Archangium violaceum: one gene and its partner. The protein of the gene in region 1 interacts with the protein of each later gene in a pairwise test. Links are inferred from orthologs where the notes say so. Each region holds a gene or a part of one and is shown in the gene's direction. Other genes may lie near its edges. The genes, in order: nusG and rho.

Evidence for each region.
Region 2: the proteins of nusG (region 1) and rho interact in binary tests that used the Escherichia coli proteins (3 or more experiments, as listed by UniProt). The link is inferred for Archangium violaceum from one-to-one orthologs.

What each region holds. Positions count from the first base shown.
Region 1 is NZ_CP069338.1:11,232,715-11,248,358, reverse strand. Bases 12,769-15,644 are described here. They hold nusG (transcription termination/antitermination protein NusG), read left to right. Parts: upstream 12,769-13,873; coding sequence 13,874-14,416; downstream 14,417-15,644. Other genes in these bases: rplA (50S ribosomal protein L1), read left to right, coding at 15,003-15,644; rplK (50S ribosomal protein L11), read left to right, coding at 14,519-14,962; secE (preprotein translocase subunit SecE), read left to right, coding at 13,431-13,874; rpmG (50S ribosomal protein L33), read left to right, coding at 13,081-13,245; tuf (elongation factor Tu), read left to right, coding at 12,769-12,984. Also shown: JQX13_RS47585 (hypothetical protein), read right to left, coding at 1-933; JQX13_RS47580 (GNAT family N-acetyltransferase), read left to right, coding at 1,186-1,659; ATP-dependent helicase HrpB, read right to left, coding at 1,739-4,303; JQX13_RS47570 (hypothetical protein), read right to left, coding at 4,342-5,478; JQX13_RS47565 (HAD family hydrolase), read right to left, coding at 5,561-6,265; JQX13_RS47560 (HEAT repeat domain-containing protein), read right to left, coding at 6,302-6,940; JQX13_RS47555 (DsrE family protein), read left to right, coding at 7,060-7,452; adventurous gliding motility lipoprotein CglB, read left to right, coding at 7,578-8,822; JQX13_RS47545 (ATP-grasp domain-containing protein), read left to right, coding at 8,889-9,851; JQX13_RS47540 (protein-disulfide reductase DsbD family protein), read left to right, coding at 9,926-10,375; 23S rRNA (guanosine(2251)-2'-O)-methyltransferase RlmB, read left to right, coding at 10,382-11,221; more of tuf, read left to right, coding at 11,794-12,768. UniProt on the Escherichia coli protein: Part of the processive rRNA transcription and antitermination complex (rrnTAC). The complex forms an RNA-chaperone ring around the RNA exit tunnel of RNA polymerase (RNAP).
Region 2 is NZ_CP069338.1:6,538,745-6,549,634, forward strand. The notes cover bases 7,385-10,382. They hold rho (transcription termination factor Rho), read left to right. Parts: upstream 7,385-8,071; coding sequence 8,072-9,694; downstream 9,695-10,382. Other genes in these bases: ligA (NAD-dependent DNA ligase LigA), read right to left, coding at 7,385-7,762; JQX13_RS28025 (hypothetical protein), read left to right, coding at 9,718-10,032; JQX13_RS28030 (AI-2E family transporter), read right to left, coding at 10,057-10,382. In the rest of the region: JQX13_RS27990 (HU family DNA-binding protein), read right to left, coding at 1-123; JQX13_RS27995 (YhjD/YihY/BrkB family envelope integrity protein), read right to left, coding at 248-1,654; JQX13_RS28000 (Rne/Rng family ribonuclease), read right to left, coding at 1,766-4,447; JQX13_RS28005 (DUF3052 family protein), read right to left, coding at 4,990-5,439; JQX13_RS28010 (acylphosphatase), read right to left, coding at 5,436-5,720; more of ligA, read right to left, coding at 5,735-7,384; more of JQX13_RS28030, read right to left, coding at 10,383-10,890. UniProt on the Escherichia coli protein: Facilitates transcription termination by a mechanism that involves Rho binding to the nascent RNA, activation of Rho's RNA-dependent ATPase activity, and release of the mRNA from the DNA template.

The sequences.
Region 1 (15,644 bases):
GAGCGCGTCGCGCAGCTCCACCTCCTCCACCGCCTTCTTGAAGCCCCAGAAGCGTCCGCGGACCATCAACTGGGTGCCCTTGGGGATGCGGCTCAGATCCAGGTACTGCTGGGGCGCGAGCCGCGCGGTGATGTTGACCACGGGGCGCTTCTTGGGCGTGCCGAAGACGTTGATCTCTCCGGCGTTGGGATCGGGCGGGTACCACACCATCCGGGCCACGGCCGTGGGCACCTCGGGCGCCTCCTCGAGGGGCTCGCTCCCGCGCTTCTTGGACTTCTTCTTCTTCTTTTTCGGCTGCTCCACGCTCAGATCGATCAGCTCCAGGCCCCCGAAGGCCACCTGCCGGTCGAGGTAGCTCTCGCGGAACATCTTCTCGGCGGAGCGGGCGGCGGTGGCGTTGGCGCGGCGGACCTCGATCTCGTAGCGGTCACGCAGGGCGGGCAGGGTGAGGAAGAAGCTGTCGATGGGCTGCAGTCCCTCGGAGAGGAAGCGCAGCTTGCCCACGTCGATGGTGAGCACCACGGGCCCGAGGGCGGCCGCCGTCTGGAACCATTTGGGGGAGAGCTTGCGGTCGATCAGCACGCGCCGCACCATGGCCACCAGGTACACGTTGGCCTGGAAGCGCGGGGTGCTGAGCTGCGTGTTGAGCGCCTCGACGAGCAGGGGGTCCAGGTAGAAGTTCTCGTCGCGCTTGTGGAGCAGGGGCGCGGTCTCTCCGAGCAGCGTGAGCAGCCCCCCGAGGAGCTGGGCGCAGTTCGGATCCTTCGTCCCCTGGACGAGGGCCTGGTTGATGCCGGTCTTGAGGAAGCGGCGGTCGAAGTCCTCCTCCTTGATGTTGGGGACGTCGTTGCCGGAGCCGAAGAAGACCTCGGGCTGGGCCGCGGCGGGGAGGGAGACGAGGCAGAGGGCGAGTGCGAGGAGAGCGGATCGCATCGCGCCGGAAGTTACCACGCCGGGGAGCCGGGCTCTCCGGGGAGACGCGGAGAACGTGCGCGGCGGCGAAAACGGGGAGGACGTGACGGGTACGATGGCGAAGTGGCCCCCGAGGTAGGACGCCCCGGGGCGAGCGGGGGGCGGACGCCTGGCAGCCTGCATGGTGGGTCCTGCTCCATGGGAGCGTCCGATGCGTCGGTATGCCTTTTCGTCTGTTTGAGCCGCCGGGATTTGTGTACCTTGCTTGGCGTCATGTCGAACGCGGAGAATCCCCAGCCGGTCACCATCGCTCAGATCAAGAACGAAGCTGAGTTGTGGCAGGCGCTCGCCATCCGCGAGGTGGTGTTCATCGAAGAGCAGCACGTGCCCGAAGGCATCGAGCGGGACGCCGAGGATGCGAAGGCGTACCACGTGCTGGCCTTTCAGGGTGGGCACGCCATCGGGACGGGGCGTCTGGTGATGTTACCAGAGCCGCCACCCGGAGAGTCCGGGGTGTGGGCGCAGATCGGACGAATGGCGGTGCTGCAGGCGCACCGGAAGGCCCGGGTGGGCGCGATGCTCCTGACGACGCTGGAGGACGAGGCGCGGCGTCGGGGAGTGAACGGCATCATGCTTCACTCACAGTTGTACGCACTCGAGTTCTACAAGAAGCAGGGCTACGAAGTGCTGGGCGAGGTCTTCAAGGAAGCGGGCATCGACCACCTGGAGATGCGCAAGAAGCTGTAGCCCCACTCACCCCTCTCCCCCTGGGAGAGGGACGGGGTGAGGGTATCGAAGCCCCCGGGTTGAACCCCGCCGTACCCCCTCAAATCCGTCGGCCGCGCTCGGCCGGGGTCTGCGCGTGGCGCGGGTCCTCGGGCCAGCTGTGCTTCGGGTACTTCCGGCACAGCTCCTTGCGGATGGAGGGGTAGTGCCGCTCCCAGAAGCCCGCGAGGTCCGTGGTCACCTGGACGGCCCGCATGTTGGGCGCGAGCAGGTGGAGCACGAGCGGAACCCGCCCGGCGCACACACTGGGCCCCTGGGCCATACCGAAGAAGTCCTGGAGCCGGGACTCGACCCAAGGGGGCTTGCCGGGCTCGTAGTGGACCTTGGCGGTGCGCCCACCGGGGAGGGAGACCTTCTCGGGGGCGTGGTTGGAGAGGAGGCGGGCCTGCTCGGAGGTGAGCCGGGAGTAGAGCGCGTCGAGGAGTGAGACGCCTTCGAGGTCCGCGAAGCTCCGGGCGCCGGCGCACAGGGACGCGAGCGAGTCGCGCATGAACGCGTCGTCCACGGTGGGGAAGCCAGCCTCGGGGAAGGCCTGGGCGAGCAGGGCGACACGGGTGCGCCATTGCTGGAGGGCCTCGGGGTCGGCGAAGCGGCCAGGTCCGGCGGCGAGGGCCTGTTCCACGAGCACGCGCGCGGCCTCCTCGGAGGGCGGAGCGGGCGTACGGGTCTCCTCGAGGACGAGGTTGCCGTAGGACAGGCGGGTGATGCGCTCGACGCGCTTGGAGGCGGGGTTCCACTGGAGGGCATCCACCTCCTCCAGTGCGTCGGGGTACAGGTCGAGGAGCCACTCGGGCTCGACGGCGCTGGCGAGGCGGATGATGACGCCACGGCCGGGGCGCTCCTCTGCGTCCACGGCGATCATCAGATCGGGCTCCTGGACGACGCTGACCTCGGAGAGCTGCGCGGTGCCGCCGCCGAAGAGCAGGAGGTCGGGGGCGCGGGGCTTGCGGCGGCGGGCCACGCGGTCCGGGTAGCCGGCGAGCGCGCTGAGCATCAGCGCCTGTTCCACGTCCTCGGGACGGGAGGGCCGCTGCCCCTGCTCGCGCACGGCGCGCCGGAGCTGGCGCTGGACGCGATCCACGGCCTGCACGGCGCCCTGCTCCAGGGAGAGCGACTGGACGCGGCCGGAGGAGAAGTTGGCGCGCTCGGCCTCGCGGAAGCGCTCGAGCAGCTCCAGCAGATCCGAGGGCCCGGCGACGACGTTGGCGGCCCGGCCCGGTCCGGAGAGGTTGGTGCGAGCCTCGCGGCGGATGTCACGCTCACCGACGAGGGCGGCGAGCAGGGCCGCGTCCGCGCCGACGCCGCGCCGTTCGCCCTCGGCGATGATGCGGGCCTGGCGTGGGTGGAGGGGGAAGCGAAGGAGCCGCTGGCCGATGTCCGTCACGGAGCCATCGGAGGCGACGGCGCCCAGGCGGCGCAGGAGCGTTTCCGCGGCTTCGAGCGAGGCGGCCGGAGGGGGCTCGAAGAAGGGGAAGGAGGCCAGGTCCTTGATGCCCGAGGCGCGCAGGGCGAGCACGGTCTCGGCCAGGTCCATGCGGCGGATTTCGGGGGCGTCCTGCTCGGGGCGGCCGTCGAAGTCGTGCTGGGTGTAGAGGCGGAGACAGTGGCCGGAGCGGGTACGGCCGGCGCGGCCGGCGCGCTGGGTGGCGGAGGCGCGGCTCACCTTGGCGAGCTTGAGGATGGGCAGCCCGGACCAGGGCGAGTGCGAGGCCACGCGGGCCAGTCCGGAATCGATGACGGCGGCGACCCCGTCGATGGTGACGGAGGTCTCCGCGACGTTGGTGGAGAGGATGATCTTCCGGCGCGAGCTGCGGCGCACGGCGCGGTCCTGCTCGGCGGGGGGCAGGTCGCCGTGGAGGGGGAGCAGGTCGATGCCGTGACGTTCGGCGAACTCGGCGCAGGTCTCCCGGGCGCGGCGGATCTCCCCGGCGCCGGGGAGGAACACGAGCACGTCGCCGTCGAGGCCGTTGGCATGGAGCCGCTTGATGCCGGAGAGCACCTGGGCATCGAGGTAGCGGTCATCGGCGGTGGGGAGGTACTCGAGGCTGACGTCGAAGCGGCGGCCCTCGGAGCGCAGGGTGGGGCAGTGGTCGAGGTAGGCGCTGATGGGAGCGGCCTCGAGCGTGGCGGACATGACCACGATCTTCAGGTCGCGCCGGGGGCCCTGCTGGAGGCGGCGGAGGAGGGCGAGCGAGATGTCGGCGGAGAGGTGGCGCTCGTGGAACTCATCGAGCACGACGACGCCCACGTCGCGCAGGGTGGGATCGGAGAGGAGACGCCGGCCGAGCACGCCCTCGGTGACGAAGGAGAGGCGCGTCTTGGGGCCGCGGACGTCCTCGAAACGGACCTGGTAGCCGACGGTCTCGCCCACGCGCTCGCCGATCTCCTCGGAGACGCGCTGGGCGGCGAGCCGGGTGGGGAGGCGGCGGGGCTGGAGGACGACGATCTCCTTGCCCTGACCGAGGCCGGCCTCGAGCAGGGCACGGGGCACGCGGGTCGTCTTGCCGGCGCCGGGAGGGGCTTCCAGGACGAGCGAGCTCGCGCCACGCAGGGTGGAGACGATCTCGGGCAGGAGCGGATCGATGGGAAGGGCGACGTCGGCCATGGCCGATTCCTCTTAACGGGGGCGCGAGGCCCCGGCTTTCAGGTCGACTCCGAGGTGGTGGACTTGGGCTCGCTCTTCTTGCGTCCGCGCTTGCCGGCCACCTTGGGAGCGGACCTCGCCTCCGGGGTGGGCTTCGCCTCGGGATCGGGTGCGGCCTCTGGAGCCGAGGCCTCGGCGGCAGGAGGCTCGGCGGCAGGAGGCTCGGCGGCAGGAGGAGCGGGCGGTGGCTCGGAAGCCGGCTGGGCCTCCGAAGCCGGAGCCGCGGCGGCGATCTCGGGGGCACCGGCCTCGGGAGGGGCCTCGGAGGAACCCGGCTCCGAGGGCGGTGCGGACCCGGAGAGCGCGGCGAGCTCGGCCAGCTCCGCGGCACTGGGCTCGACGGAGTTGGACTCGAGAGGAGTGGGGTCCACGACCTCGGCCTCGGGGGCACCGGCCTCGGGAGGGGCCACCTCGGTCGAGTCCGGGATCGGCAGCCCGCGACCGGCGCGCTTGCGCGGCTTGGCGGCGAGACCGGAGTTCTCGAAGGCCTCCGGGAGGGGGGCGAGGGCGGCCTCGGCGAGGCACCGGGCCTGGCGCAGGGCGATGTCCAGGCGCTTGCCCAGGGCGATGAGCTCGGCGCGGAGGGGCGCGGCCTGCTCATGGGGGAGCTGAACGGGGGCGAAGCAGGACTGCCAGTGGGCGTAGGCGGTGGCCACCTGGTTCAGCACGGGGCGGACGAAGGAGAAGTCGTCGCGGGCGAGGATGCGGGAGACGTAGGAGGACTTGAGGCGGCGCTCGTAGCTGGCGACGAACTCCTGGAGGGTCTCGCGGGAGGCGCGGCGCAGCTGGGGGAACTTGAGGTGGGGGAAGAGGGCCTCGATGACGGGGGAGCGGCTGCTGGCGCAGAAGGTGATGCCGGCGTGGAGCTTCTCCAGGCTGTCGACCCAGACGTTCTGGAGGTTGAAGGCGAACTCCTCGCGGACCTCCTCGAGCTCGGGCAGGTCGCGCACCTTCTCCAGGATGGAGGCGGCGGGGGCGCGCTCGGTGCGGATGAGCTGTACGGCGGTGGCCAGCCACTCCTTCTCGCGCTCCAGACCCGGGCGGCCCGCGAGCAGCTCATCGGCGGCGGCGAGGCGCGAGTCGAAGGCCTCGGCGAAACGGACGAGATCGTAGGCTTCGAGGGTGGACAACGACATGGGGTGGGGCCTCCTCGGGTCCGGGCGGGACGGCCGAGATAGCACACCCGGGACGGAGCGTTACCGGAAGAGCGAACCCGGTTCAGCGCCCGTCGAGCAGGGCGGCGAGCGCTTCGCGGGCGGTGAAGTCGGGGAAGGCATAGGTGGCGCCGGAGGCGAGCAGGGCCTCGGGGGTGAAATTGCCGGTCCCCACGCCGATGCTGGTGGCGCCGATGCCCTGGGCGGCGGCGATGTCCTTGGGGGTATCGCCGATGACGACGACGCGGCACTCCTCGACGGGGACGCGGAGCAGGGCGGCGCCGCTGCGGGCGCCATGGCGGATGAGCTCGACGCGGTCCTCGTGGTCGCAGCCGAAGCCCCCGAAGGAGAAGCGGTCGTGGATGCGGACGCGCTCGAGCTTGATGCGGGCACCCTCGCGCACGTTGCCGGTGCCGAGCCCCACGGCGAAGCCCTGGCGGGACAGGGCGGCGTCGACGGCCTCGCGCATGCCGGGGTGGAGGCGGTAGTCGCGCTCATCGACGAGGGGGACCTCCTGGGCGAGGTACTGGAGGTAGGTGTCGATGACGGCGGTGATGGCCTCGGGGGTGGGGGGGACGCCGATGATGTCGAGCGCCTTGCGGACGATGGCGCGGTCGGTCATGCCGGACAGGCTGAAGGAGTCACAGGCATCGCGGCGGCCGTGGAGGCGCTCGAAGGCGAGTGCGAGGGAGCGTCGACCGGCGCCTCCGGTGGTGACGAGGGTGCCATCGATGTCGAAGAGGAGCACGGTGGGGCGCATGGCCCCCATCTAACGAAAGCTCCGCTCCGATGCGAGCCCCACGTCCTAGGGCTCGATGTAGCTGAGCCCCTGCTGGATCGCCTCGCGGACGGCGAGGGTCTCCTCGAAGGGCAACCGTTCCTCCAGGACCTTGCGGGCCTCGGTGCCGCCCATCCGTCCGAGGGTCTGGGCGGCGGTTGCGCGAACATGCTCGCTGCGATCGGAGAGGAGTGGGGTCAGCAGGGGGAAGGCCTCGAGCCCCGCGCGGCGGCCGAGGGCGAGCGTGGCGGCGGCGCGCACGGAGTCTGGGGTGGTCTGGCTGAGCAGGAGTCGCTGGAGGCGCTGGGTGGCCTCGGGGTTCTCCACCACGGCGATGGCGGCGACGGCGCGGGTGCGTTGGAGCTCGGGGGTGGAGGGGTTGCTGGCGAGCCCGAGCAATTCGGAGAGTGCTTCGGGTCCGAGCGGGGCCCAGTCCGCGGCGCGGGGGAGGGACTCGGGGCTCTCGAGCAGGCGGAGGATCTCCTCACGGACCGTTGCGCGGGGCTGGGGCGCGGAGGGGGGCATCCTGACCGCGGCGGCCTCGCCCAGGGGGGAAGGCCCCGTCAGGAGCAACGTGGCGAGCGCGCACGTGGGGACCAGGGCGGCGCGCCATCCGCGGGAGCGCGAGGCGGCGCGAGCGGGAACGGACTGGGGGGAGAATGGCATGGGGGAGCTCCCTCGTACGGACCTTCGACGGGGCCCCGTTATAGGCCGGAGACGCGGGAGGATTCGACGCACCCCGAGTGCCTTTTGCTGAAAGTGGATTCTTGTATTGTCGCGCGCCCATGGCCGGACGCGTCTTCTTCTTCCTACAGCACGCCACCTACGAGCCTGCGTACCAGGCCGCCTCGATGGGCAAGACCGCGGCGGCGATGGGGGACGAGGTGTACTTCGTCTTCGCCTTCGACGCACTGCGGGCGCTGGTGCGAGGCCGTTTCGGTCTGCCGCACAGTGAGAAGGAGCTGTCGGAAAGTGCACGGGCGGAGGGGCTCGGAGTGTCCACTCCGGCACGCATGTTGGAGGAGGCGCGGGCACTGGGGGCGAAGCTCGTGGCGTGCGACACCACGGTAAGAATCTGTGGATACGCGCCGGAGGAGCTTCGGGGGACGCTGGACGAGGTGATGGGACTGGCGTCGTTGTGGAGATTGACGGCCACAGCACGCACCCTTGCCCTCTAGGTAGGCCTGGAGTTGATGCTGGCCGTGGGTGCGCCGGAGAGGGTATCCTCGGCGAACTTTCGGGGCCGGACCCTGGTAGGCGCGGGGGAAGCCCCGTGCCTGTTTCCGCGGAGCGAAATCAATCTATGCGCGCCAAGCTGACCTTCCTGAGCGCCCTCGTGCTGGGCACCTTCGGTGGTGTTCTCGCCACCGGTTGCCAGACCTATGACTTCGAGCCGGTGGATCCGCTCGCCATTTCCCAGACGACGGAGACGCGGTATATCGAGGCGCGGGCGGCCAAGCCGAACCTGATGCTGCTGGTGGACAAGTCCGGCTCGATGAAGGATCCGGTGGACCCGTCGGATTCGGACTGCATGGTGGCCGGCGAGCTCTGTGGCCAGACGCGTCCGTGCAACACGGCCACCTGCCCCACGCGCTGGAGCGAGCTGCAGGCCGCGATGCGGGACTTCCTCGACAGCAGTGGCACCCTCGCGCGTTTCGGGCTCGCCACCTACCCGGCGGATGCCTCGTGTGGCTCCACGTCCACGATCAGCGTCGATCTTCCCGCCGATGGCGTCGAGGACGAGGCCTCGCTCGGAAACAAGGCCGAGGAGGTGAAGGCGGAGATCTTCAAGATCAAGAACTCCTCGTCCACGGGTGAGCCGACGCCCGCGGGTGGTACGCCCACCGGCCAGAGCCTCAAGTTCATGGGTGGGCTCAGCGAGCTGCAGACGGCGGATCGTGACGACTTCGTGCTGCTGCTCACGGACGGTCTTCCCAACTGCAACTCGGCCCATCCGACGCCTTATCCGCAGTGCTTCTGCACCCTGCAGAGTTGTGAGGCCGCTTCCGCCAAGCAGATCGGCTGCCTCGACGATGATGCCTCGGTGGCGGCGGTGAAGGAGCTGGGCTCCAAGGGGATCCAGACCATCGTCATCGGCTTCGGCGCGGACTTCGAATCCTCCAGCACCTCGGGGCAAAAGGGCGCTGAGACGCTCAACGCCATGGCCGTGGCGGGCGGTTTCAAGCGCAAGTGTGCGCAGAACTCGGATTGCGGCACGGGTGACGGTGACACGTGCGAAAATGGCCTCTGCAAGCGCCAGTTCTTCCAGGCGGCCAACAGGGCGGATCTGGTCGCGGCCCTGCGGGACATCAGCGGGAAGATCCTGGTGAAGGATCCCTGCCTGCTGACCTTCGATGCCTCCGAGCGCCCGACCTCGCAGGAACTGGTGGTGGTCTACGTCAACAAGGAGCGCCTCGCATCGGGGGCTGACACCTGGAGCCTGACGGAGGAGGGCATCTCCTTCGCGGGCGCCACGTGCGAGCGCATCAAGAACTCCACGCCGTCCTCGCCCGTGGATATCGAGGTGCGCGCCGTTCAGCGGCGGTAGTCCCCAGGGGCGGCTTTACGCGGTGAAGGGGTGGGGCTATGTCTCCGGCGCCCGCCCTGGCCGCCCATGAAGATCACCATCCTCTCGCGCTCCGCCTCCATTTCGTCCACCAAGCGACTGGCCGAGGCCGGGCGCGCGAGAGGGCACCAGGTGCGTGTGCTCAACCCGGTCCGGGTGGAGATGCACCTGGATGGACAGCGCGCCAACCTCTACTACCGGCGCCGCAAGCTGTCCCTGTGCGACGTGGTCATCCCGCGCATCGCGCAGTCCATCAACAACTACGGCCTGGCGGTGGTGAACCAGTTCGCCATGTGCGGGGTTCCACTGGTGAACACGGCGCGGGCGATCGCCGAGTCACGCAACAAGCTGCGCTCGCTGCAGTTGTTGTCGGCGCACGGCATCGACATTCCGGCGACGGTGATGGCGCGTGACGCGGCGGACCTGAAGGCCATGGTGGGCCTGGTGGGCGGCGTGCCGGTGCTGGTGAAACTGCTGCAGGGCCAGGAGAAGCACGGGGTGATGGTGTGCGAGAGCCTCCAGTCGTTGGAGGCGGCTCTCGAGGCCATTTTGGGGCTGGGGCACAACCTGGTCGTCCAGCAGTACGTGCAGAACACCGGGCAGGACGTGCGGGTGTTGGTGGTGGGAGGCCATGCGGTGGCGGCCGTGCGGCGCCGGCCCAGGTTCGGACGCCTCTCCTACACACTGAACCGGGGCGCGCGTCTGGAGGGCATCGAGCTGACGGAGCCCCAGCGCCTGGCGGCGGAGAAGACGGCCTCGCTGGTGGGGCTGGAAGTGGCGGCGGTGGACCTGCTGGCCGTGCCGGAGGGGAAGCCGAAGGTGTTCGAGGTCAACAGCTCGCCGGCGCTCCCGGAGATGGAGGCGGCCACGGGGTTGGACCTGGCCAGCATCATCATCCAGCGAGCCGAGGAGCTGGCGGCTGGGGGACCGAGGGTGGGCCTGCCCGAGCCCGAGCCGATGATTCCCTCCCGGCGCAAGCGGGCTGCCAAGGCCAGCGCGGGCGAGGCGTGAGAAGAAAGAGGACGCCGGGGGGCGGAGGGGCGGTGATATAGGGAGGCCGCTGACTCTGCAGAGGAGAACGAACCATGCTGCACGTCCGACGCATCACCTCCCTGGCCGCCGCGGTGGTGGCTCTCGCCTGCACCCACGCCCACGCCGAGGGCCAGGTGGACCCCACGACCCTCTACGAGGTGAGCACGGAGGGGACCTCCACGAAGGTGAAGGCGGGAGAGCAGGGCATGTTCGTGCTGTCCATCAAGAGCAAGCAGGGGGCGCATGTGTCGGACGAGGCGCCGCTGAAGCTGGAGCTCAAGGGAACGCAACTGACGCCCACCCAGGAGAAGCTGGCGCTGAAGGATTCGGTGACGAAGAAGGCGGCGGGGCAGCAGTTCGTGGACCCGCGCTTCGAGGTACCGTTCAAGGCCACGGCGGCCGGCAAGGGCACGCTGGAGGCGAAGCTCACCTTCTTCATCTGCTCGGAGCAGCTCTGTGCCCGGCAGCAGAAGACGTTCTCCCTGCCCGTCGAGGTCCTCTAGCCCGTGGTGCGCCAGCGTTCATCCAGGGGAAGTGAGCGGGGGGAGCGTGGGGGTCGCGAGCGCGGGGGTGAACGCGAGCGCGCCGAGCAGCGCTACGTCTACGGAGTGAACCCGGTCCTCGAGTCGCTCCGGGCGCACGCGGAGCGGGTGGAGCGCCTGTTCATCACCGAGGGGCAGCTCGCCGCGAAGGCGGCGGCGGAGATCTTCAGCCGCGCGAAGGACGCGGGCATCCGGGTGGAGCGGGTGCCGCGGGAGCGCCTGGCGGTGATGGCCGATGGTGGGGTGCACCAGGGGGTGGTGGCCGAGCTGCGGGGCTTCGAGTACGCGGACCTACCGGACCTGTTGGAGGCGGCCGAGGCGAGCGGTCGTCCGCCGCTGTTGGTGGTGCTGGACGGCATCCAGGATCCGCACAACTTCGGGGCCATCGTCCGCTCGGCGCACGCGCTGGGGGCACATGGGGTGGTCATCGCCAAGGATCGGGCGGTGCCGGTGACGGGAGTGGTGGCCAAGGCCTCGGCGGGGGCGGTGGAGCACTGTCCCATCGCGAGGGTGACCAACCTGTCCCGGACGTTGGAGGAGTTGAAGGAGGCCGGGGTATGGATCGCTGCGGCGGATCCCCACTCGAACGAGCCCCTGTGGGGCGCCCGGCTGGACGGGCCATTGGCGTTGGTCGTGGGGGCCGAGGGAGCAGGCGTGCGCCAGGGAGTCCTGGAGCACTGTGATTTCCGCCTCAGGATTCCAATGCTGGGTCAGGTCGGTTCCTTGAATGCGTCCGTTTCCGCGGCGATTCTGCTATACGAGGCCGCCCGGCAGCGGGGGATGTCACGTCCCGGTGCCGGAAGTTGAATCAGCCGGATCAAACCGCTTGACTTGGACGGCGGGGACTTCTAAAAGGGCGCGCCTCGACGGGACGGGTGGTTGACGGTTCCGGCGAGGAGGCGGATGGGGTAGGGGATGCAGCCGGAGTTGCTGGACGCCGGTGTAGCTCAGTCGGTAGAGCAACTGATTTGTAATCAGTAGGTCGCGGGTTCAAGTCCCGCCGCCGGCCAAGAGGAACGGGGCCGCGGATGAGGGCCCGGGGCAAAAAAGCAGTAGGAAGAAACAACGGTTTTACGGTAGTTGAGGATAGCGGTTTCGGAGGGGTACCCAAGTGGCCAAAGGGAGCAGACTGTAAATCTGCCGGCTCTACGCCTTCGTTGGTTCGAATCCAACCCCCTCCATCGGAATCGCGGGAATAGCTCAGTTGGTAGAGCGTCAGCCTTCCAAGCTGAATGTCGTGGGTTCGAGTCCCATTTCCCGCTCCAGTTGTTGTAGTCGCAGATACAAGCCCTGATAGCTCAGTTGGCAGAGCGCATCCTTGGTAAGGATGAGGTCACCAGTTCAATCCTGGTTCAGGGCTCCATTTTTCGAGGAGCGTTATGTCCAAGGAAAAGTTCGAAAGAACTAAGCCGCACGTCAACATCGGCACCATCGGCCACGTTGACCACGGCAAGACGTCCCTGACGGCGGCCATCACGAAGGTGCTGGCGAAGACCGGCGGCGCGACCTTCCTCGCGTACGACCAGATCGACAAGGCCCCCGAGGAGCGTGAGCGCGGTATCACCATCTCCACGGCGCACGTGGAGTACCAGACGACCAACCGGCACTATGCCCACGTCGACTGCCCGGGCCACGCCGACTACGTCAAGAACATGATCACGGGCGCGGCGCAGATGGACGGCGCCATCCTGGTGGTCTCCGCCGCCGACGGCCCGATGCCCCAGACGCGCGAGCACATCCTGCTCGCCCGCCAGGTCGGCGTGCCCTACATCGTGGTCTTCCTGAACAAGGTCGACATGCTGGACGACCCCGAGCTGCGCGAGCTCGTGGAGATGGAGGTCCGCGACCTGCTCAAGAAGTACGACTTCCCTGGCGACGAGATCCCCATCGTCCCCGGCAGCGCCCTCAAGGCGCTCGAGGGTGACACCTCGGAGATCGGCGAGCCGGCCATCCTCAAGCTGATGGAGGCGGTGGACAAGTACATCCCCACCCCGCAGCGCGCGACGGACAAGCCCTTCCTGATGCCGGTGGAGGACGTGTTCTCCATCGCCGGCCGCGGTACGGTGGCCACCGGCCGCGTGGAGCGCGGCAGGGTGAAGGTGGGCGAGGAAATCGAGATTGTCGGTATCCGCCCCACGCAGAAGACGGTCGTCACGGGCGTGGAGATGTTCCGCAAGCTGCTGGACGAGGGCATGGCGGGCGACAACATCGGCGCGCTGCTGCGTGGTCTGAAGCGTGAGGACCTGGAGCGTGGTCAGGTGCTCGCCAAGCCGGGCTCCATCACCCCGCACACCAAGTTCAAGGCGCAGATCTACGTGCTCACGAAGGAAGAGGGTGGCCGTCACACGCCGTTCTTCAAGGGCTACCGGCCGCAGTTCTACTTCCGCACCACGGACGTGACGGGCACGGTGAAGCTGCCCGAGAACGTCGAGATGGTGATGCCGGGCGACAACATCGCCATCGAGGTGGAGTTGATCACCCCCGTGGCCATGGAGAAGGAGCTCCGCTTCGCCGTCCGCGAGGGTGGCCGCACCGTGGGCGCCGGCGTCGTGGCCGAGATCATCGCCTAGTGAGCGGGCGGGCTCCTGGTCCGCCCCTCTTGGCGCTCAACCCCGAGGGGGAGCTGTGATAAGCAGCTTTCCCCTCGTGTCTATCGAGTTCAAGTCATGCCCAAGGGTAATCGCAGCATCATTTCGCTCGAGTGCACGGTGTGCAAGGAGCGGAACTACTACACCACCAAGAACAAGCGGAAGAGCCAGGACAAGCTCGAGCTGAGCAAGTTCTGCCCCCGCGACCGGAAGCACACCGTCCATAAGGAAGGTAAGGTCTAGTTCTGTTGTTGTGGTCGGGTGTTCTCTAGGCCAGTAGCTCCAACGGTAGAGCAGCGGTCTCCAAATCCGCGTGTTGGGGGTTCGAATCCCTCCTGGCCTGCCAATTGTTCAGTTGCAGGGACCCTCGGTACCCAGGTACCGGGGGTCCCTGTGTTTTCCGGCATCAAGCAAGTCAGCGAGGAATCATGGCAGCGGCATCCGAGGCCAGCCAGCAAGCGAACCGTTCCGGCATGGATCCGAAGCGGCTCGTGGTCATCTTCTTCCTCATCGCGGGTCTCATCTTCGCGCTCTTCCTGGAGCACGTCTGTGGCCTCATCTGGGCCCGGGCGGGTTGGAGCGATCCCGTCATCATCGATGGTGTCGACTGGCAGGTCTCCACGTTGGTGGGCTTCCTGCTTGCCGCGGGCATCGTGGTGGGGGGCTACCTGAACCCTAAGACCCATTCGCTCTCGCTGGACGTCGCCTCCGAGTTGATGAAGGTCACCTGGCCGTCCTGGGCGGAGACCAAGGCGTCGACCATGGCGGTCATCGTCGCCTCCGTGGTGGCGGCCGTCCTCCTCTTCTGTATCGACACCCTCGCCTACAACCTTATGGTTGAGTGGATACCCGCCATCTGGGGGAAGCTGTAATGGCGATGAAATGGTACGTGGTCCACACCTACTCGAACTTCGAGAACCAGGCGAAGAAGAGCCTGGAGGAGCGGATCCGGCTCGAGGGGTTGCAGGACCTGTTCGGCGAAATCCTGATTCCCATGGAACAGGTCGTCGAGATGGTGAAGGGCGAGAAGAAGACGTCCCGGCGCAAGTTCTTCCCAGGTTACATCTTCGTGCAGATGGAGCTGAATGACCGCTCCTGGCACCTGGTGAAGAACACGCCGAAGATCACCGGTTTCCCCGGTGCGGCGCAGAACCAGCAGCCCACGCCCATCTCGGACGCGGAGGTGGCACGGCTCACCTCGCAGATCTCCGAGGGCACGCTCAAGCCCAAGCCCAAGGTGCAGTTCTCCGACGGCGACACCGTCCGGGTCATCGATGGCCCCTTCGCCAACTTCAACGGCACGGTGGAAGAGGTCAACGCGGAGAAGGGTCGCGTGAAGGTGCTCGTGAGCATCTTCGGTCGCGCGACTCCCGTGGAGCTCGATTTCATGCAGGTGGAGAAGACCACCGGCTAGCAGTCTTCCCTGGCGCACGAGCGCTCGGGGATACCCAGGGTGGGAGGGTCGCCCGTCAAGCGGCCCGTGGGAACCACCATTTCGAAAGGCAGTTGTCAGCAGATGAAGAAGGTCACAGGTCAGGTCAAGCTGCAGATCCCCGCCGGCAAGGCGAACCCCGCTCCGCCGATCGGCCCCGCGCTCGGTCAGCAGGGCGTGAACATCATGGAGTTCTGCAAGCAGTTCAACGCCAAGACCCAGGCGGAGGCCAAGGAAGGTCTGATCATCCCGGTGATCATCACCGTGTATCAGGACCGTTCCTTCACCTTCATCCTGAAGACCCCGCCGGCCGCCGTCCTCATCAAGAAGGCGGCGGGCCTGCACACCGAGAAGAAGAAGGGCTCGGGCGCCAAGAAGCCGGGCAAGGAGAAGGTGGGGCAGATCACCCAGAAGCAGCTCGAGGAGATCGCCCGGAAGAAGATCGAGGATACGACCGCTGGTTCCCTGGACGCCGCCATGCGCACCATCGCGGGCACCGCGCGTTCCATGGGCATCGACGTCGTCTGACCTTCTCCACCTTCACCTTTTCTAGAAGAGGATTTTCAACATGCCTCAGACCGGTAAGAAGTTTCGCGCCGCCGCCACGAAGGTGGACCGCAACAAGCGCTACAGCATCGCCGATGGCTTCCAGCTCCTGAAGGAGACCTCGGGCCTGCGCGGCACCAAGTTCGACCAGACCGTCGAGGTGGCGCTCAACCTCGGCGTGGACCCGAAGCACGCGGACCAGATGGTCCGTGGCGCCGTGGTCCTCCCGCACGGCACCGGTGCCACGGTGCGCGTGGCCGTGTTCGCCAAGGGCGAGCGCGCCACCGAGGCCGAGGGGGCCGGCGCCGACGTGGTCGGCGGCGACGACCTGGCCAAGCGGATCGAGGGTGGCTTCCTCGAGTTCGACACCGTCATCGCAACCCCGGACATGATGGGCGTGGTCGGCCGGCTTGGTAAGGTGCTCGGTCCCCGCGGCCTCATGCCCAACCCCAAGGTGGGCACGGTGACCATGGACGTGGCCAAGGCCGTCCGGGATGCCAAGGGCGGTAAGGTGGAGTTCCGCGCCGAGAAGGCGGGCATCGTCCACGCCAAGCTCGGCAAGACCTCCTTCGCTCCGGAGAAGCTCCAGGAGAACTTCAACACCCTGGTGGACCTGGTGATGAAGCTCAAGCCGGCCACCGCCAAGGGCGTCTACCTCAAGGGC
Region 2 (10,890 bases), 4.7 Mb from region 1 along the record:
GTTCTCCCCGCGGCAGAGCGCATCCCTCATGGACTCGAAGATCGTCTCGACCGTGGCCTCGGCCTGTTTCTGCGTCATCCCCTTCTTGGCGACGAGGACGTTGATCAGATCGGACTTGAGCATCGCACGCTCCCGCAAACCGCGTAACCCCTCGGAAACAGGGCGCTTGGCCCGTGGTCGAATCCCGAAACGATAACAGAACGAATCCCGCGTGCAAGCCCCGAGGCCCGCCAACCTCCTGGAAACCTTACGGATTTCCGCTTCCAGTCTCCGCCTGGGTCGTGCTTGGGGCCGGGGCGGGTGTCGCCTGCGCCTCCGCGAGCCCGGGGCGCACCAGGATGGCCAGGTCCAGCCACCGGGTCTGGCGCAGCACATCGAGTCCGGCCCTGTCCGACTCCCGGAAGAAGGCGTCCAGGACTTCGAAACCGGGGGCACGCGGGCTCTTCCGAGCACCGGGCTCTACGGGGTTGTAGACGCCGTGGACGGCGAGCGTCAGGTCGGCCAGGGTCAGCTCCGCCGGGGGACGGGCCGGTAGGAGGCCTCCCCGGCGGTGTCGTTGGATCAGCCCCGCCTGCTCCATGTCGTCCACCACCTCGTGGACGAGCGACTCGGTGACCCGGAGGCGCAGTGCCAGGTCCCGGGGCAGGGGCGGCGTCCCACCGTCGAACCAGACCAGCGTGGTTTCCTGGGCCACCCGGGCCGCCACCAGCTCCCGCGCCCGAGGGTGGGCGCCGAAGGCCCACAGCGAGTCCCGGAAGGTGGCGTGCTCCACCGCGTAGGAGAGGCGGGCTCCGATGAGGATGAGGAGCCAGTCCACATACAGCCACGCGAGGAACATGGGCAGGGCACCCAGCGAGGCGTAGAGCGGGTTGTTGCGGAAGCTGTACGCGGCGGCCTCCGTGTACACGTGCCGCGCCACGCTCCAGGCCATGCCCGCCACCATCCCGCCCGCCAGCGCCGACCGGAAGCGCAGGTGGGTGTTGGGCGTCACGTAGTAGAGCAGGGAGAGCCCCGCCACCGCCGTGAGCGGGGACAGGGCACTGAACAGCAGCTCGAAGAGGCCCAGGAAGAGCGGCGTGTGGGTGGCCTCCAGGAAGGAGCGCACCACGCTCGTTCCCGCGAACGAGATGGCCAGCATCAGGGGCCCCAACAGCAGCAGCCCCGCGTAGATGAGCGCCCGGACCACCCACGGGCGATGGTTCTTCACGCCCCAGATTTCGTTCAGCGAGACGTCGATGTTCTGCAGCAGCGAGCCCGCCGAGACGAGCAGACCGAGGAATCCCGCGCTCCCGATGGCCGTCGTGTTTCCCGGTTCCAGGAACCGCTCGAGGAAGGCCGCTGACTCCTCACGCACGCCAGGGGCCAGCACCGCGAAGACGATCTCCCTCAGGCGCTGCTGGACCGTCTGCTGGTGGTAGGCGCCCAACAGGGCCAGCACCACCGTCAGCAGGGGAACCAGGGAGAAGACGCTGATGTAGGTGAGCGCCGCGGCCCTCAGGCGGATGTTCTCACCCAGGAAGCCTCGCGCCAGGCCGCGCACCGCCAGCAGCGTATCCGCCGCGAAGCGGCCCGCCCGGGTGCGCTCCAGCGGAGCCCAGGTGCTCCGGGCCCATTGGAGTGCGCGAGCGCGCAGTCTCTGGAGGATGCCAACCAATGCCAGGGCGCCTCGGCCAGTGGGGGAGGGTGCTCGCGACCCGGTGGGTCATCCACGATGGGTCAGATACCCTCACCCCGTCCCTCTCCCAGAGGGAGAGGGGAGGGGGGCTCAGGAGTTGCCGCCGGACTCGTTGTTGCCTCCGGACGACGTCGGAGGCGTGCCTCCCGATGGAGCCTGCTCGCCAGCCGTTGCCTGCTGTTGCTGGGCCTGCTGTCCACGTCCCTCGCGCTGCTCGGGCCGACGCTGCTCACCCCGGTTGCGGTCGCGGTCTCGGCCACCCCGGTCGCCTCGCTCGCTCCGGTCGCCTCGCTCGCCCCGCTCTCCGCCCCGGTCCCGGCCACCTCGTTCGCCCCGCTCGCCGCCCCGGTCCCGGTCCCGGTCGCGGTCACGGCCACCCCGCTCGCGGTCTCGGCCGCCCCGGTCACCCCGCTCGCCGCCCCGGTCGCGGTCACGGCCGCCCCCCTCGGAGCGGAAGCCGCGCTCGCCACCGCCGCTCTCCGGCCGGCGCTGCATCGACAGCTCGCCATCTCCCGAGCCCGGCGACGAGGCCACCTTGTGGTCTCCGCCCTGCGCGCTGCGTCCGTAGATGTCGTACTGCTCGCGGTGGTAGTTCTGCTGCGCCTTCACCTGGATGGACTTGTTGTAGCGGTCCATCAGGTGCCGCAGCTCCTGACGCTCCTCTCCCTGGAGCAGCCGCGCCACCTCGGCGTTGCAGTTGATGACCAGCGTGGGGTCCTTGTAGCCCGGCGCCTCGCGGCGGATCTCCCCGAAGATTTCGTAGGCCACCGTGGTCGCCGTCTTCACGAAGCCCTTGCCGTCGCAGTACGGGCAGTCCTCGTGGAGGATGCGGCCGATGGACTCGCGCACGCGCTTGCGCGTCATCTCCACCAGGCCCAGCTCGGAGATCTTCAGGACGTTCGTCTTGGCCTTGTCCCGGCCCAGAGCCTCCTGCAGCGACTTGAAGACCTTGTCCCGGTTCTGCGGCTTCTCCATGTCGATGAAGTCGCAGATGATGATGCCGCCGATGTTGCGCAGCCGCAGCTGGTAGACGATCTCCTTGGCCGCCTCGACGTTGATCTTGGTGATCGTCTCCTCGAGGCTCTTCTTGCCGACGTAGCGGCCCGAGTTGACGTCGATGGCGGTGAGCGCCTCGGCCTGGTCGATGATGAGGTAGCCGCCGCTCTTGAGCCACACCTTGCGCTGGGTGGCGCGCTGCAGCTCGTGCTCGATGCCGTAGGCGTCGAAGATGGGTTCATCGGAGTCGTGCAGCACCACCCGGTCCTTGAGCGCCGGGTCTTGCGCGTTCACGAAGCCGAGGATGCGCTCGTACTCCTCGCGGTCATCCACGACCAGCTTCTCCACGTCGTGGGCGAAGAGGTCGCGCGTGGCGCGCAGGATGAGGTCCAGGTCCGGGTGCAGCAGGCCGGAGCCACCGCGCTTCTCGTTGCGGCGCACCACCTGGTTCCACACCTCGATGAGGAAGCGGATGTCGCTCTCGAGCTTCTCCTGCGGCACGTTCTCGGCCACCGTGCGCACGATGAAGCCCGTCCCGGGCGGGCGCAGCCGGTCGACAATCTCCCGCAGGCGCTTGCGCTCCTTCTCGTTGGAGATGCGGCGGCTGATGCCCACGTGGTCCACGGTGGGCATGAAGACCAGGTGACGGCCCGGGATGGAGATGTGCGAGGTGAGGCGCGCGCCCTTGGTGCCGATGGGGTCCTTGGAGATCTGGACCACGACCTCCTGGCCCACCTTCAGCAACTCCTCGATCTTGGCCGTCTTGCGCGGCTTGGATTTGTCCTCGTCGCGCTTGCGCTGCTGCTCCTCGCGCTGCTTGCGGGACTTGTCCTTCTCCCGATCCTTCTCGCGCTCACCACGGTCCTTCTGGTCGCGGCGGGCCTCGCGGGCCTCACGGGCGGCCTCGCGGTTCTCGCGCGGGGCGCGGCGCTCGCCAGCGGCCGTCTCGGGACGCTGCTGCGGGGCGGCCTCGGCCTGGGCGGGAGGCGCCACGGGGGCCGGCTCGCTCTGCGTGATGGGAGCCGGCTCGGGCGGGAGCGCCAGGGCCACCGAACCCTCGGTGGAGGGCATCGCCGCGGAGGCTTCCGGCGCCGCCTGGGCCGCCACGCTCACGGGAGCGGACTCCACGGGCGCCACCGGCACCACGGGGACGCTCACCGCCTCGGACGGGGCGGACACCGACACCGGCTCGGCTGCGGTGGAGACAGTGGGGGCGGGCTCCTCGGCGCGACGCTCCGGTTGTTCGGCCTGGGGCGCGGGCTCCTCGGCGCGACGCTCCGGCTGTTCGGCCTGGGGCGCGGGCTCCTCGGCGCGGCGCTCCGGCTGCTCGGCTCGGGGCTCCTCGACGCGTGGCGCGGGCTCCTCGACGGGGTGGGGCGTCTCGCCGCCTCCAGGGGCCTGCTGCTCGTGGACCTCCGCCTCCACCTCGGCACCGTCGGCCTCATGGGCGGCCTCGGCGGCCTCGGCCTCGGACTCCTCGGGGACGTCCGGGGTGTCCTCGTCGTGCTCGCCCTCGGTCAGCTCGAACTGGGCGCGCGCGAAGTCCGGGTCGTAGACGACGTCACTGACGTAGAGGAACGCGGCCTTCTCGAGTCCGATGTCCACGAAGGCCGCCTGCATCCCCGGGAGCACCCGGACGACGCGGCCCTTGTAGATGTTTCCGACGATCCCCTTGTCCTTCTTACGCTCGAGGTAGAACTCCGCGATGTGGCCGCCTTCGACCAGGGCCACGCGGGTCTCCCGGCCCGCCGCGTTGATGACGAGGATGCTGCTCATTGATGAATCCTGGGCGCGCGCGCGGATGCGTGAGCTCCGGCGGACGGGAGGCGACGGCGTCTCCCGCTTCCGAGCGCGCTGCGAGGGGAGAGGCGGCCCCGTCTCTTCCGCGCACACAGGTGGAGGACGGCCCATGACCGAGGGGTCCGGCTGTCTCCGCGCGGGTGAGGGTTGAGGGGACCACGACCTGCTCCTCCGAGTTCATATCGCCCCGCGATGGTCCGGCACCCTGCCGGGCGGGGACTTGCTTCCAATCGAGCGTTCGAGGCCGCCCTGGCGCTCGTACCGCCCGGCCTCTTCCTTCCACACCCGGTCGGAGCCCATCCGCGGGCGCCTTGGGGGGGCGACAGAGGCCCGGTGCAGCCGGCGCGCCCTGGTATGCCGGGAACGCACCCGTCTCAAAATCTAGAATCCATGGACCCCAAACGCCCCACCCCTGGTGGAACGTCCCGAGCCCAGAAAACGGCAAAAGGTTTTCACGCCTGATAAGACCTGTAAAGGCGAGACATGGAAAATGTCGGCCGTCTGTCAGCCTGCAGGGCCTAGGCCTGGGCCGTCGGAGCCCTTTTCCGGTTCTCCGGTTTGTCCAGCCGGCCGCCCCTCGGACGGCGGACCAGACGCAGGCCGGTCCAGGTGCTGTCGATGATGCAGATCTTGTTGTCCACCAGCCCGATGTCGAGCGCGGCCTGGCGGATGAAGTCCTCGGAGAGGGCCGTCTTGATGCCCTCGCCGCTGGGCCAGCACACCCAGATGCCCCCGGTCAGGGCCATGGCGCGCGAGAGGGCCGGCAGGCGCTGGACGAGCTCGTGGGCGTCCTGGGTGAAGAAGAGGATGACGTCCAGCCCCGTCTGGGCGGTGATGAGGAACTCCACCCCATCCGGCAGGGGATTGAGCCTCTGGACGAAGCCCCGGGGTGGGTTGATGACGGAGACCTTGCTGCCGGTCTTGATGCCGAGCATGGCCGGCAGAGAAGCCAGCGCGTAGGGAGTCATGAGCTGCGCTCCACGGTGAAGGTACTGAACTCCCCGCGCGCCTCCGAGTCGGCGCGCTCCACTTCCGTTACCCGGGCCTGGGTGGGGCCCCGGTGGCACCAGGCCACGAATGCATCCAGGGCCTCCGCCGTGCCCTCGGCCACCGCCTCCACGGAACCGTCCGAGAGGTTGCGCACCCATCCCGTCAGTCCGAGACGCAGGGCCTCGGTGCGGGCGCTCTCCCTGTAGAACACCCCTTGCACCTTGCCTCGAATCCGGAGGCTTGCTCGCCGCCTGTCCATGGTGCCTCGTCCCCTTACCCTCTGGCGTCCGTCTGGAGCAGCTGCAGGAAGGCCTGCTCGTCCAGGATTCTTACCCCGAGTTCCTGGGCCTTCTTCAGCTTGCTACCGGCGTCCTCGCCCGCCACCACCATGTCAGTCTTCCGCGAGACACTTCCAGACACCTTGCCCCCCCGGCGTTCGATTTCCTCCTTCGCCTGGTCGCGGCTCATCCCGCTCATGCCCCCGGTGAGCACCACCGTCTTGCCGGCGAAGACGCCCGTCTTCACGACGCGGGGCGCGGCCGGCGCGACTCCCGCGGCGAGCAGCGCGTCGATGGCCTCGCGGTTCTGCGGCTCGTGGAAGAAGGCGTGGATGACCTGGGCCATGGTGGGGCCCACGTCCTTGACGCGGGTGATGTCCTCGAGGCTGGCCTCGTAGAGCTGGCGCACGTCCGGGAAGGCCTCGGCGAGCGTCTTGGCGGTGGCCTCGCCCACGTGGCGGATGCCGAGCGCGTAGAGGAAGCGGGGCTGGGTGGTCTGCTTGGAGCGCTCGATGTTGGCGAGCAGGTTGTCGGCGCTCTTCTCGCCCATGCGCTCCAGCTCCAGGAGCTTGCCCCGGGTGAGGTGGTAGAGGTCCGCGAAGGTCTTCACCAGGCCCGTCTCCACCAGCTGGCCGGCCAGCTTCTCGCCCAGGCCGTCGATGTCCATGGCCGTGCGCGAGGCGAAGTGGCGCACCTTCTCCACCATCTGCGCGGGGCAGGTGGCGCCGGTGCAGCGGATGATGGCGCCCTCGTCGTCCTTCACGGCGGCCGCGTGGCAGACGGGGCACTCGGTGGGGAAGACGAAGGGCTGGGCATCCGCCGGCCGCTTGGACTCCACCACCTTCACGATTTCGGGGATGACGTCACCGGCGCGGCGGATGAAGACGGTGTCGCCCTTGCGCACGTCCTTGCGGCGCAGCTCGTCCTCGTTGTGCAGGGTGGCGCGGCTCACGGTGACGCCGCCCACCTTCACCGGCTTGAGGTGCGCCACCGGGGTGAGCGCGCCCGTACGGCCCACGTACACCTGGATGTCCTCGACGAGCGTCGCCTCCTCCTCGGGCGGGAACTTGTAGGCCACCGCCCAGCGCGGGCTCTTCGAAATCTGCCCCAGCCGCTGGCGCAGGTCCTCCTCGTCCACCTTCACCACCATGCCGTCCACCTCGAAGGGCAGGGCATGGCGGCCCTCGACGGACTTGCGGTACTGCTCGCGCACCCCCTCCACGCTCTCCACGCGTACGTACCGGTTCACCGGCAACCCGAGCGACTTGAGGTACTCGAGCTTCTCCGTGTGCGAGCCGAAGGCGGGTACTCCCTCGCCGGGCACGCACTCGTACAGATAGAGGGAGAGCGGGCGCGAGGCGGTGATGCGCGGGTCCAGCTGCCGCAGGCTGCCGGCGGCGGCGTTGCGCGGGTTGGCGAAGAGCGGCTCGCCCTCCTCCTCGCGCTTGTCGTTGAGCTTCTTGAAGTCCTTCTTGGAAATGAAGACCTCGCCCCGCACCTCGAGGCCGCCGGGCACTTCCACCCCGTTCTGGGGGAGCAGCTCCATGGGAAGGCTGCGGATGGTGCGAAGGTTGGCGCTGACGTCCTCGCCCTCGGTGCCGTCGCCGCGGGTGGCGCCCCGGGCGAAGCGTCCGTGCTCGAAGTGCAGGGTGATGGCCAGGCCGTCGAGCTTGGGCTCGCACACATAGGCGACCTGCGCGAGTCCTGTCTGGCGGCGGATCCGCTCGTCGAAATCGGAAAGCTCTTCGTCGTTGAAGACGTTTGCCAACGAGAGCATCGGGACGCGGTGGACCACCTTCTCGAACTTCTCGGCCGCGGCCCCGCCCACCCTTTGGGTCGGCGAGTCCACGGTGATGAGGTCCGGGTGGCGGGACTCCAGGTCCTGCAGCTCCCGCATGAGCCGGTCGTATTCCGCGTCGCTAACCTCCGGCGAGTCGAGCACGTAGTAACGGTAGTTGTGGTGGGCCAGCTCCTTGCGGAGCTGCTCGATTCGGGTGGCGTCGGCGGTCTTCGAGGCGTTCACGGATACGGGCTCGGCGGCTGGACTGGAAAATTCGGGGTGTCGGTTGCCTGGCTGGGCAGGTAGCGAGGATGCCTTGACAGCTCAGGAGGTGGTCAATAACCTCTTGCATCGGCTCATGAGGGCCGTTGTCGCACCCTCACGCGCCATCTCTTCCCAGTACAAGGTTCCATCACCCGCGAGGTCCCGGCAAGAAGGGATCCCGGGTGTCGCCCTGAGGGTGGTTCGCGTCCCGCGTACCCCACGGACATCTCCCACGACATTCCTGTGCGCGCCCCCCCGGCGCCCAACCAGCACCTCCCCCCTTCAATCATGGCCAAAGCCCGTTCCCCCAAAGAGAAGCTCCTGGATTCAGTCGTAGAAGTTGAAGAGAAGCCCAAGCGTCGGACGACGCGGGCCAAGGTCGTGGACCGGGACGACACCGAGAAGCCTTCGCGCCGCCGGGCGACGAGCCGTCGGGAAGAGGACACCGAGTCCGAGTCCGAGTCCCTCTCGGTCGCCGAGACGCCGCGCCCGGTGCTGACGCCGCTCCCCTCTCATCCCGTGAGAGATGAAGAGTACCAGGAGGTCCGCGCGCACGAGGCGCACGAGGAGCCCTCCGCTCCCGAGCCCTCCGCTCCCGAGCCCTCCGAGGCGCCCGTGGTCACCGAGGTGACGCGCGATGGCGCTCCCATGCAGGTCATCAAGCTCAATGACCTGAAGCGGATGAAGATCACCGACCTGGCGAAGATGGCCCACGACTTCGGTGTCGAGGGCTACCAGGGCCTGAAGAAGCAGGATCTCATCTTCTCGCTGCTGTCGGGCATCGCGGACAAGAAGTTCGAGGTGCACGCCGAGGGCGTGATGGAGCTGCTCAGCGACGGCTTCGGCTTCCTGCGCAGCGCGGACAGCGACTACCAGCCGAGCCCGGACGACATCTACGTGTCGCCGTCGCAGGTGCGCCGCTTCAACCTGCGCCCGGGCGACACGGTGACGGGCCCCATCCGCCAGCCGCGCGAGGGCGAGCGCTTCTTCGCGCTGCAGAAGGTGGACAAGGTCAACTTCGCGGACCCGCTGTCCGAGGCCACGCGCGAGCGCATCCTCTTCGACAACCTCACGCCGCTCTATCCGACCCGCAAGCTCAAGCTGGAGCACGAGGGCTCGGAGATGACGACGCGCATCATCGACCTGTTCTGCCCCATCGGCCTGGGCCAGCGCTGCCTCATCGTGGCGCCTCCGAAGGCCGGTAAGACGGTGCTGCTGCAGAACATCGCGCACGCCATCTCGAAGAACCACCCGGACGTCTACCTCATCGTGCTGCTCGTGGACGAGCGCCCCGAGGAAGTGACGGACATGGAGCGCAACGTGCGCGGCGAGGTGGTGAGCTCCACCTTCGACGAGCCGGCCACGCGTCACGTGCAGGTGGCGGAGATGGTCATCGACAAGGCCAAGCGCCTGGTCGAGCAGAAGTACGACGTGTGCATCCTCCTGGACTCCATCACCCGTCTGGCGCGCGCCTACAACACGGTGGTGCCGGCCTCGGGCAAGATTCTGTCCGGTGGTGTGGACGCCAACGCGCTGCACAAGCCCAAGCGCTTCTTCGGCGCCGCGCGCAACATCGAGGAGGGTGGCAGCCTCACCATCATCGGCACCGCGCTCATCGACACCGGCAGCCGCATGGACGAGGTCATCTTCGAGGAGTTCAAGGGCACCGGTAACTCGGAAATCGTCCTGGACCGCAAGTTGATGGAGAAGCGCATCTTCCCGACGCTCGACATCAACAAGTCCGGTACGCGCAAGGAGGAGCTGCTGCTGCCCCCGGCGGACCTCATCCGCATCACCGCGCTTCGTCAGGTACTGCACCCGTTCACGCCGATCGACGCGATGGAATTCGTGCTCAAGCATATGCGTCCGACCGCGTCGAACGCCGAATTCCTCGGCTCGATGAACCGGTAGGACCGGTAGGGGAGCATCGACCCATGCGCCGCACCCGCTCTGCTTCACTCGCCGCCCTCGTCGTGGGGGCGGTGCTCGCGATGACCACCGGGTGCGGCCCGGTCGAACCGGACTTCGGTGACAGCCCGGCACCGTTGTCCAACCGCATCTGCTACACGGACGCGGATTGCACGGGCAACGACTGCTGCGGCCTGGGCACCAACCCCACCCACGTGGAGGACGGGCCCGACTGCAGCGCCGTGCGGTGCCCGGGGACCTGCCCGCAGAATGGGCTCGACTGCGGGCGCTGCTACGTCTTCTGCCGGGACTCGCGCTGCGAGGCCGCCTGCCAGGGCTGAGCCCGCGCCTTCTCCTCCGGCTGCCTACTTCGGCTGCTCCAGCTTCACCTCGCCCAGCGTGGGCTGGGCCTTGATGCGGGCGTAGTCGAAGCAGGCCACCACGAGGGAGGCCACCGGCACCGCGAAGAGCGCGCCCACCAGGCCGAACATCTTCTCCCCGGCGATCAGGCTGAAGGCCACGATGACCGGGTGGATGCGCGCCGCCGAGCCCATGATCTTCGGGTTGAGGAAGTACGCCTCCAGCGCGTGGATGCCGATGATCCACAGCAGGATGGCGAAGCCCTTCTGGAAGCCGTCCGCCAGCGCGATGAGCACGATGGGCACCGAGCTGAGGATGGTGCCGAAGATGGGGATGAGGCTGAAGACCGTGGCCACCGTGGCCAGCAGGAAGGCGAACTTCACCCCGAACAGCAGCAGCCCCACGAAGGTGAGCGCGCCGTTGACGAGGCAGATCGTCACCTGGCCGCGCACCACGCCGGACAGCGAGCGGTCGATGCGCTCGAGCAGCAGCTGCGCGTCGTTGCCGTACTCGACCGGCACCAGGCTGGTGAAGTAGCGCACGATGGCGTGCGCATCGATGGAGAAGAACGCCGCCACCATCAGGATGAAGAACATCATGAACACGCCGGCGAGCACCGACGTGATGATGTTGCGCGACACGGTGACGATGTCGCCCATGTGCTCGCGCGTGAGGGCCGTCAGGCTCGCGGCGATGTCCTGGATCGTCTTCTCCAGATCCAACGACAGGCCCGAGGTGGGCACGCCGTTGCGGATGTCCTCGGACGTGGCGATGGCCACCGGGATGCCGTTGGCGCGCAGCCAGTCCTCGGCGCGGTCGGCGAGCACGTGCACGCGCTC